2 regions of the Streptomyces sp. MS06 genome follow, and region 1 is predicted to be linked to the other one. Evidence: riboswitches for the same ligand, from Rfam matches in the RefSeq annotation. Region 1 holds a riboswitch; the other holds the start of a gene.
The links. A riboswitch is a leader RNA that binds a small molecule or an ion and turns the genes downstream of it on or off. The one in region 1 is predicted to bind cyclic di-AMP.

Region 1 (5,373 bases):
GAGTCGGAGGCGATGTCCAGCACGTCGTCCGCGAGCTGGAAGGCGACACCCAGCCGCTCCCCGTACTGGGTCAGCACGTCCACGACCGTCTCGTCGGCACCGGACATCATCGCCCCGAAGCGGCAGGACACCGCCACCAGCGAGCCCGTCTTGCCGCCGAGTACGTCCAGGTAGTGGTCGACGGGGTCGCGTCCGTCGGTCGGACCGGCCGTCTCCAGGATCTGCCCGGTCACCAGCCGCTCGAACGCCAGTGCCTGTACGCGTACCGCCTCCGGGCCCAGGTCGGCCAGGATCTGCGAGGCCCGGGCGAACAGGAAGTCGCCGGTCAGAACCGCCACGGAATTCCCCCAGCGGGTGTTCGCACTGGGTACGCCGCGCCGCACCGCGGCCTCGTCCATGACGTCGTCGTGGTACAGCGTGGCCAGGTGGGTCAGCTCCACCACCACCGCCGAGGGCACCACACCCGGCGCGTACGGGTCGCCGAACTGGGCCGCGAGCATGACGAGCAGCGGCCTGAAGCGTTTCCCGCCGGCCCGCACCAGGTGCTGCGCGGCCTCCGTGATGAAGGGGACCTCGCTCTTGGTGGCCTCGAGCAGCCCTTCCTCGACAGCCGTCAATCCGGCCTGGACATCGGCTTCCAGAGCCTGGTCCCGCACGCTCAGCCCGAACGGCCCGACGACGGTCACGAGGGGTCTCCTGTCTGCTGGTGTCTGCTGGCGGTTACACGGTTTGTCGACAGGTAGCTGCCATCACTCGAGTCAGCGTATCCGGTCACGTTTCGATCACCGATAGCGCCCATGGTTACAGGCCAGGCGGTATCGGATCACGACCGTTATTTTTTTGATCAGCAGATAAGGTCGGATATTTATCGATCCACCTGCGCGGATGCCGAACGCAGAGTACTGCGCCGCCCGGCCCCCACCCGGGGAGCCCCTGCCACCCGCGGAATCCCCGCCGCCCCCGGAGGCCCGGCCCCGCCGTCGCGCCCGCACCCACACCCGCGGGGCACCCCCGCACCCACACCCGTGGGGCGCCCCCGCGAGCACCCTTGCAGACGCCCCCGCGAGCACCTCCGCAGGCGCCTCCGCAGACGCCCCCGCGAGCACCTCCGCAGGCGCCCCGGCAGGAGCCCCGGGGAGCACCTCCACAGGCGCCCGGCGGCCGGCGCACCATGCGGCGCACCGAAGGACCCGCTCGACAGCCCACCGGACACCTCCGCAGCCGTACGGACACCCAACTGGACAACCAACCGGACAATGATCTGCACCACACGCCGGTTCTCGACACGTATATACGAATTACTCCGATACGCCCCGCCGAGGATGCGCCCCTCGACCGGAGATACGTCTTCCGAGCCGCTCCGGCCTCGCTCCGACGCGGGCCAACGAAAAGCACCCTCCGCGCGCCTCGGCCGCCGACAGGACCGACCACCTCCCGGAGCGCCCTCCACTCCCCGCCACATAAAGGCGAGTTGACTATATTGCCCGATTCGCCGCTCTTGTCGACACGGGTGAGTTGGCTCACTCGCGGCAACCACCCCACCCCTCTCCCCGCCACCCGTGTTCCCCGCCCGCACAACGCAGTTGAGGCTTGGCGACCGCAAAGGATCAAGCAGTCGAAATGGTGCTGATCATGCCTTGAAGCCGCGATCTGCGCATCCGGTACTTGTTCCGGACATGTGCTCTCGCATACGTTCCCGGCCTGTCGGGCGGACGCCGAATCCTGCCGCCGCCCGTCACCACCCATCTACGAACTCACCCACAGCGGCAGGAGCGGGGGACCCAGGTATGCCGCCGATCCGGCCCGTCCTGTCGACGCGCCGGACCGGCTAGGGGTGAAGCCGTGCCGCACTGCGACCCGGCCGGGCATCTCCAGCCCGAACCCGACAGCTCACCTCGCAGGCGCCGGAGAGGAATCCACCATGCTCGCTGCCGGTCAGCCCCGCCGTTCCCGCATGTCCCGCATCGCCCGCACCGTCGCCGTCGCCGGCACGGGTGCGGCCGTGCTCGCCCTGCCGCTCATCGGCGCGACCACCGCGTCCGCAGCCACGACCACGAACGGCACCGCAGCCGCCACGACCACGCTCGCCGGGTACCCCAACAACCTCGACGGCTGGATCCGCGAGTCGCTCGCGATCATGGCGGAGGAGGGCATTCCGGGCAGCTACAACGGCATCTACCGCAACATCATCCGCGAGTCGTCGGGCAACCCGAACGCCATCAACCTCTGGGACTCCAACGCCGCCGCCGGCACGCCGTCCAAGGGCCTGCTGCAGGTCATCGACCCGACCTTCAACGCGTACCACGTGCCCGGAACCGCCTACGACCCCTACGACCCGGTCGCCAACATCACCGCGGCCTGCAACTACGCGGCCGCACGGTACGGATCGATCGACAACGTGTTCGGCGCGTACTGAGATAGCGCGGTCGCCGCCGATCGGGCACCGCCCCCGCGGCTCCGGCGCGGGACACGCACCCGCACCGTCCCGCCCGCCGGGGGCGCACACCCTCCGGCGCGGCGGGATTCCGCCCGAGGCCGTACCGACCGCCGCGACGGCCGTTCGCGGCGGTCGCCGTCCACGCGGGTCGCCGTCCACGCGGGTCGCCGCCGTCCGCGGTCCCGCCCCGCTAGGGGAAGAGCCGCTCCAGGACGACGGCGACCCCGTCGTCCTCGTTCGACGAGGTGACCTCGTCGGCCACCGCCTTGAGCTCGGGATGGGCGTTGGCCATGGCCACGCCGTGGGCCGCCCAGCGGAACATCGGGACGTCGTTGGGCATGTCGCCGAAGGCGAGCGCCCGCCCGGCGGGGAGCCCCAGACGCTCGGCGGCCAGGGCCAGTCCGGTCGCCTTGGTGACGCCGCACGGCTGGAGTTCCACCGTCCCGGGCCCCGACATGGTGACGGTGGCGAGCGAGCCGACGACCGCGCGGGCCGTCGCCGCCAACGCGTCGTCGGAGAGCTCCGGATGACGCAGCAGCACCTTGCTGATGGGCGCGGCCCACAGTTCGTCGCGCCGCCCCACCCGCACCGCGGGCAGGGTCGGATGGGGCATCACGTAACCGGGTTCTATGAGGGTCAGCCCGTCGGCCCCGTCCTGGTCGACGGCGGCGCGCACCTGCCCGACCTCGGCCTCGATCTTGCCGAGCGCGGTCTCGGCCAGTTCCCGGTCCAGGGTGACGGACCAGAGCAGTCGGCCCGCACCGGCGTCGTACACCTGCGCGCCCTGCGCACACACCGCCAGTCCCGTGCAGCCGAGGTCCGCCAGCAGCGGCCGGACCCGGGGAGCGGGGCGCCCGGTCACCACCAGGTGGCGGGCTCCGGCGGACGCCAGCCGCGTGAGGGCGGCGCGGGACCGTTCGGAGAGCGTGTCGTCGCCACGCAGCAGCGTTCCGTCCAGGTCCGTGGCAATGAGTGAGTACGCGGTGGGTGCGGCCATGATCAGAGAATACGGACACCTCACTCCCCCGATTCACCACTTGTTCGAACTTGAACATCTGTCCCGGCAGTACCGACTCCCCCGAGCATTCGGCGCACGAACAACGACACAACGGATGACGCCGGAACGCACACGACCGCGCCCGCACGCAGGTGATCCGCGACGCCGGAACCGGCCCGGACGGCACGGGCCCGCCCGCCGGCACCTCCGCGCAGGCCGCGAACCGGACGACCGCCCGGTGGGCCGGGAAGGCCGCGGGAGGCGGGCGGGGACCGGTTGCGCGCGACCGCTTGCGCTCCCCGCCCGGCACCGAGGCCAGAGCGCGAAGCCCGTACCCGAAACCCGACACTGAAGCCCGACGCTGAAGCCCGACCCCGAAGACCGACAAATCGGAATCAGAGTCACCATTACCTCCAGTTCGGATATTGCGAACTCTTCAGGCCCTGCCCAAGACAGGTGACACCGCCGTAACGTGTGCCGGGAACGAATGCCACACACGGCTCCCCGCCGTGTCCGACGTGCACGAAAGCGAGGCTGCACCGCATGCCCCCCTTCGACGTCCCCGAGGGCGACCCCTTCGGAGCGCACAACCTCCCGTACGGCGTGTTCTCCCCCGCCGGGTCCCCCACCGAACGGAGGGTGGGTGTCCGGCTCGGCGACCACGTACTCGACGCCGGAGCCGCCGCGCTGGCGCTCGGCTCCCCGTACGGCGCCCTGCTCGCGCAGCCCACGCTGAACCCGCTGCTGGCCGCGGGTCGCACCGCGTGGTCGGACGTGCGGCGCGCACTGACCGCCTGGGTGACCGTGCCCTCCCACCGGGAGGTGCTGGAACCGCTGTTCCATCCACTCTCCTCGGTGACCCTCCATCTGCCCTTCGAGGTAGCCGACTACGTCGACTTCTACGCCTCCGAGAACCACGCCCGGAACGTCGGCCAGATCTTCCGGCCCGACGCGGAGGACTCCCTCACCCCCAACTGGAAGCACCTGCCGATCGGTTACCACGGCCGGTCCGGCACGGTCGTGGTCTCCGGAACGGACGTCGTCCGCCCGTCCGGGCAGCGGAAGGGCCCCGACGACCCGGCCCCGGTCTTCGGCCCGTCGGTCCGGCTGGACATCGAGGCCGAGGTCGGCTTCGTCGTGGGGACGCCCTCACGGCTCGGCGAGCCGGTCGCGCTCGCCGACTACCGGGAGCACGTGTTCGGGCTGTGCCTGCTCAACGACTGGTCCGCGCGCGACATCCAGGCCTGGGAGTACGTCCCCCTGGGCCCCTTCCTGGGCAAGTCGTTCGCCACGTCCGTGTCGGCGTGGATCACCCCGCTGGAGGCGCTGGAGGAAGCCCGCACGGCCCCGCCGGAGCGCACCCACCCGCTGCTGCCCTATCTGGACGACGCCACCGAGGAACCCGGCGGCTACGACCTGCGGATCTCCGTCACCGTCAACGGCCACACCGTCTCCGAGCCGCCCTTCTCCACCATGTACTGGACGGCCGCCCAGCAGCTCGCCCACATGACCGTCAACGGCGCCTCACTGCGCACCGGCGACCTGTACGGCTCCGGAACGGTGAGCGGGCCGGGCGAGCGGCAGCGCGGCTCGCTGCTGGAACTGACCTGGAACGGCCGGGAGCCGCTCGAACTCCCCGACGGGAAGCGGGCGTTCCTGGAGGACGGCGACGTGGTCACCCTGACCGCCTGGGCTCCGGGCCCGGACGGCGCCCGGGTGGGCCTGGGCGAGGTGAAGGGGCGGGTCACAGCGGGCTGACGGGAGGCCGGAGGGCCGCCATACTGGCGGCGGGCGCGGGTCCTGCCTCCCGCGTCCTCCCGCCGGTACCTCCCGCACCATCCCGGCGCGCCCTCGCAACCGCCTCCTTCCGACCAGGATCCGGAGACCGTGGCATGACCTTCTGCCTGCTCCTGTTGAGCGTCGTCGCCCTGACGGCCGC
Region 2 (5,373 bases), on a different contig from region 1:
TAGCGGTTGGGGTCGCCGTCACGGAGCTCGATGGCCTCGAAGGCACCCGTCGAGGCACCGGACGGGACGGCGGCACGACCCGTGCTGCCGTCGTCGAGGCCGACCTCGACCTCGACCGTGGGGTTGCCTCGGGAGTCCAGGATTTCCCGGGCTACGACGACGTCGATGGACGGCACGAGCATCTCCTTCTTGGGATGTGACGCTGGAAGTGCGGGGCCACGTGAGCCTTGCGACTAGAGCCTAACCGTCTCAGGGCCATCGGCCAGCCGACCGACCGGCCCGTGGACAGGACCGACCGTACCCTTTGTTTTCTAACGGAACAAAGGGGAGGGCGCCTTTTCGGAACGACGGCCCGGCGGAACGGGTGCGGGGCGGAGGGGCCGCGCAGGGCGGACCGGGTGCGCGGTGGAAGGGCGACGCAGGGCGGACCGGGTGCGCGACGGAAGGGCGACGCAGGGCTGGCCGGGGTGCGCAACGGAAGGGCGGGCGCGCCGCGTACCGGGGTCGGCCGGCGCGGGGGCCGCACGGGGGCGTGCCGGGCGATCCGCAGAGGGGGTTGCGCGGCGATCCGGAGGGGAGCGGGCGCGGCGGCCGTAGGGGGCGGGGGAGGAAAAGACCCCGCCCCGGTGCGTACGGGGGAACACGCACCGGGGCGGGGAGCCCGTGGGGACGGGGCCGCTGAACCTTACTTCAGGTGCAGCTGCTGACCCGGGTAGATGAGGTCGGCGTCGTCGATGATGTCCTTGTTGAGCTGGAACAGCTTGTGCCAGCCGCCCTTGACGTGGTGGCTCGCCGCGATCGCGCTGAGGCTGTCGCCCTTGACCACCTTGTACTCGCCGTCGCCCTTCCTGACCTTCTTGCCGGTCGGGGTGGTGACGGTCTTGTGGCTCTGCTCGGTCTTGTGCGTCTGAGCCGGGCGCTCGGCGGAGCGGGAGGTGCTCTGCCCGGTGGAGCGCTGGGTGGTGGACTGGCTGCTCTGACCGCTCTGACCGCTCTGGCTGCTCTGGCTGCTCTGGCTGCTCTGCGTGGAGCCGCCGTTGTAGGCCGCGCCGGACAGACCGGTGCCGCAGACCGGCCAGGCACCCTTGCCCTGGCCCGCGAGCACCTTCTCGGCGATCGCGATCTGCTGCGACTTGCTCGCGAGGTCGGCGCGGGCGGCGTACTGCGTACCGCCGTAGGCGGCCCAGGTGGAGGCGGTGAACTGCAGGCCGCCGTAGAAGCCGTTACCGGTGTTGATGGACCAGTTGCCGCCGGACTCGCACTGGGCGACGGCGTCCCACTCGGAGGCGGTGGCGGCGGAGGCGGTGCCGGACGCGATCAGCGGGGCGGCGACGGCGGCGCCGGCGACACCGGCGATGGCGATGGCGCGGCTGGCCTTGGACGGACGACGGTGCTTGCCCTTGCCGGAAAACAGCATGGAAGGATCCCCTCACCGACGCCTGCGAGGTGAGCTGTCGGGTTCGGGCCTGGTGAGTTGCCCGGCCGGCCCCTCCTGGGAGGCACGGCTTCACCCCAAGCCGGTCCGGTTCGACTGCCCGGCACGGCACTTACCTTGGGTCCCCCGCTCCTGCCTACGGCGCTCGAAGCGACGACTGTTCCCGAGCGGCCGCTGGCAGGATTCGGCGTTGCGGCAGCCGGGGCTCGCGGTGACGAGCGATCCTGACGGTAGACACGCGATCCGCCGGAATTCAAAGACGATCAGGGCTTCTGAGACTCATCCCACAGTTTCGCCAAACCGGACATCAGACATCGAACGGGGCGTTAACTCCCAGTGTTTTTGCCCGGTTCAGGCGACCTGCCGGAAACCGGCTACGCGTCGGCGTGCAAGGTCTGACCGGGGAGGATGTGGCCGGGGTCGGCACCGACGACGTCCTTGTTCGCGGCGTAGAGCGCGCGCCAGCCGCCGTCGACGCCAAGGGAGTCGGCGATGGAGGCCAGGGTGTCGCCGGCGCGGACGGTGTACGAGTCACCGCCGTCCGCGGCATGCCGACCACCGGAGGCGGCGGCATCGGTTCCGGCACCCCTGGCATCCGGCACACTCGCGACATCTCCGGCACCGGGGGCATCCTCGTTCGCCCTGGGGCCGCGATGCCGGCCGGTACCCAGCGCACCGGTGTCCACAAGGTACGAAGAACCGGCGCTCTGCCCCTCGTTGCCCGGATCGCCGGTTTCCTCACTTTCTCCGGAAGTCGCCCCGGAAGTCCCGTCGGCACCCTGCGGGTCGGCGACACCCGACGGCGCCCCGGCGGGGGAACCGTCACCCGCCGCACTCCCCCCACCAGAGGAGGGCGACAGGGAGGGCGAAGCGGACGAAACATCCCCGGACGGTGCCGAATCCGGCGAACCCGTCGAAGTGCCGGAAGAGGACGAAGCGCTGCCCGGCGAAGCAGAGGAACCGGCTACCCCCGAGGATCCGGCCGGGGCCGACCCCGCCCCATCGGACGCGCCCGAGTCGCCGAAGTCGCCGGAGCCGTCCGGCGATCCCGGTGAATCGGACAGCCCGTGCGAGCCGGACGAGCCGGATGAAATTCCCGAACCCGCCGAACCGGCCGAACCTGCTGATCCGGAGGATCCGGACGATCCGGATGCTTTGCCCGAGGTTGCGTCACCCGCGACACCGGTGTCGACATCGGCCGATCCGGAGTCCTGGGCGAGACCCGAGACCGGCCCGCACAGCGGCCAGTGGCCGACGCCCTGGTCCGCCAGCACCTTCTCGGCGACCGCTATCTGCTGGGAGCGGCTGGCGAGGTCGGGGCGGGCCGCGTACTTCAGGCCACCGTGCGCCTCCCAGTCCGCCTGGGTCAGGTGCAGTCCCCCGTAGACGCCGCTGCCGGGGTTCGCACTCCAGGAGCCGCCGGTCTCGCACTCCGCCACCTTGTCCCAGGTGCTGCCGTCGGCCGCGTGCGCGCCGGCGGCGCCGAGGAGCGGGATGGCGATGGCGGAACCGGTCACTCCGGCCGCGACGACGAGAGCCGGAGCCTGACGGGGGCGACGGTGACGGCCGTTCCCGGTGAGCATGCAGGGGCCTTTCGCGAGACAGCGGGGACCGGCGTGGCAGGTGATGCGATGCGCCACGCTGACGAGTGAACGTATCGGCTGACGATCAGTTGTCACAAGTTAATGCCGCGCAGATCACGTGAAGATCACAGAAGTGAGCATGTGTCAGGTCGGTGGTGTGGGTTCCGTGTTCCCGTCGGGCCCGGGACCGGGAGGCGCGGTACGGCGGCGGACGCCACCGCCGGGTCACGGCACCGTGCGCCCCCGGTCGACGGGCGTGAACTCCACCGGCAGGGTGCGCAGTCCACGCATGATGAGTCCGCCGCGCCACCGCAGATCCGCCGGATCCGCGGCCGGTCGCAGGTCGGGCAGGCGGGTCAGCAGGGTGGCGAGCGCGGTACGGCCCTCCAGCCGGGCGAGCGGCGCTCCGAGGCAGTAGTGGATGCCGTGCCCGTACCCGAGGTGCTGGTTGTCGCCTCGGGACAGGTCGAGCGTGTCGGGGTCGGTGAAGCGGTCCGGGTCGCGGTCGGCGGCGGCCAGGACGACCAGGACCGGGTCGCCGGGTGCGATGTCCCGGCCGCCGATACTGACCGGCCGGGTCGCGAAGCGCCAGGTGGCGAGTTCGACGGGACCGTCGTAGCGCAGCAGTTCCTCCACGCCGGTGGCGAGCAGAGCCTGGTCGCCGGCGGCCAGCGAGGACTGCAGCCGGGAGCGCTGGCCGGGGTGGGTGAGCAGGGCGTGGGTGCCGTTCCCGATCAGGTTGACGGTGGTCTCGAACCCGGCGAACAGGAGGATGAACGCCATCGCGGCCGCCTCGTTCTCGGTCAGGTGCTCACCGTGGTCGGAGGCGCGGATGAGACCGGAGATCAGGTCCTCGCCGGGGGCGGGTTCGGCGGGCAGTGCCTCGCGCTTGCGGTGGATGAGGTCGGCCAGGTAGCCCCGCATCTTCTTCACCGAGCGCGCGACGCCGCCGCGGGGCCCCTTGCCGTGACGGATCATCATGCCCGCCCAGTCCCGGAAGTCGTCCTGGTCCTCCCTGGGCACACCGAGCAGGTCGCAGATGGCGTAGATGGGGAGCGGGAAGGCGAACTCGTGGATGAGGTCGGCGCTGCCCCGCGCGGCGAACCCGTCGATGAGCCGGTCGGTCAGCTCCTGCACGCGCGGCGCGAACTCCGCGACCCGGCGCGGCGTGAACGCCTTGGACACCAGGCGGCGCAGGCGGGTGTGGTCCGGCGGGTCGATGTTGAGCAGATGGGTCATCAGCTCCGCCTTGCGCTCCCCCGGGATGCCCGTCTTCCCCTTGGCGTGCGCCGGCTCGTCGTGGTGCGCCGGGTTCTTGCTGAGCCGCGGGTCGGCCAGCGCCTGCTTGGCGTCGGTGTACCGGGTGACCAGCCAGGCCTCCACGCCGCTGGGCAGCCTGGTGCGGTGCACCGGCGCGTGCTCGCGCAGCCAGGCGTACGCCGGGTACGGGTCGCTGGCGAACTCCCAGCCGAAGAGTTCGGGGGCGGGCTCGGGGACTGCGGCCGCGTCCGGGTCCGGGTCCCCATTCGGGTCCGGGTCCGCATTCGGGTCCCCGTCCGGCCTCGGGTCCCCGTCCGGACTCGGGTCCCCGTCCGGCCTAGGGTCCCCGTCCGGCCTCGGGTCCCGGTGCGGGTGGGGATCGGGCCGGGGGTGCGCCTCCCGGTGCTCCCGCTGGAGCGGACATCCGGGCGGGGGAGCGGAGGACGGATCCGGCTCCGGCTCGGGGCCGGGCGGGGGTGCGGGGTGGGGCTGGTCGGTCACTCCTCGACGGTATCCGCCGGACGGTGCGACTCGACGTCCCGGTGGGCGGACCCCGCCGCCGGCGGGACGGTGTCCGTCTCCGCACCGCCGGGCCCGCCGGGCGCGGACGGCACGCCTCCCCCGACGGCGCGGGCCGCCTCCGCCTCCCGGATCGCGTCCCGGTAGGCGCGGGCCGCCGCACGCAGCGCCGTCTCCGGGTCCACGCCCTCCGCCTCGGCGCGGGCCGCGAGCGCCAGCAGCTCGTAGCCGGGACCGCTGCCCGAGGGCAGCGGCACCGCGAGGTCCGCCGTGCGCGCCCGGGAGGCCAGCTTCGCGGCGAGGGCCAGCGCGGGCTGGTGCAGCGGGATGCCCTCGGTGACCGAGCCGCGCTGCTTCTCCGCCGCCTTGGTGCGCAGCCAGTGCGCCTTCACCTCGTCGGGGGTGGTGGCCGTCTCCTCCCCGAAGACGTGCGGATGGCGGCGGATCAGTTTGGCGACGATGCCGCCGGCGACGTCGTCGACGGAGAACGGCTCCTCGGGGTCCTCCTCCGCGATCCTCGCGTGGAAGACGACCTGGAGCAGCACGTCGCCCAGTTCCTCGCGGAGCTCGTCCCGG

Region 2: linked by a shared signal. The riboswitch ahead of ACL02U_RS25280 (transglycosylase family protein) and the one ahead of ACL02U_RS05935 (transglycosylase SLT domain-containing protein) in region 1 are both predicted to bind cyclic di-AMP.

Annotation. Positions count from the first base shown of each region.
Region 1 covers NZ_JBJZOJ010000008.1:51,810-57,182, reverse strand. The annotation lists gene ACL02U_RS05940 (polyprenyl synthetase family protein) at 1-686, opposite strand, end outside; cyclic di-AMP (ydaO/yuaA leader) riboswitch at 1,746-1,917, shown strand; gene ACL02U_RS05935 (transglycosylase SLT domain-containing protein) at 1,922-2,416, shown strand; gene ACL02U_RS05930 (HAD family hydrolase) at 2,628-3,434, opposite strand; gene fahA (fumarylacetoacetase) at 3,978-5,192, shown strand; gene ACL02U_RS05920 (M56 family metallopeptidase) at 5,327-5,373, shown strand, end outside.
Region 2 covers NZ_JBJZOJ010000055.1:9,760-15,132, reverse strand. The annotation lists gene eno (phosphopyruvate hydratase) at 1-176, opposite strand, end outside; gene ACL02U_RS25280 (transglycosylase family protein) at 686-1,417, opposite strand; cyclic di-AMP (ydaO/yuaA leader) riboswitch at 1,422-1,589, opposite strand; gene ACL02U_RS25275 (transglycosylase family protein) at 1,810-2,952, opposite strand; gene ACL02U_RS25270 (cytochrome P450) at 3,244-4,779, opposite strand; gene ACL02U_RS25265 (nucleoside triphosphate pyrophosphohydrolase) at 4,776-5,373, opposite strand, start outside.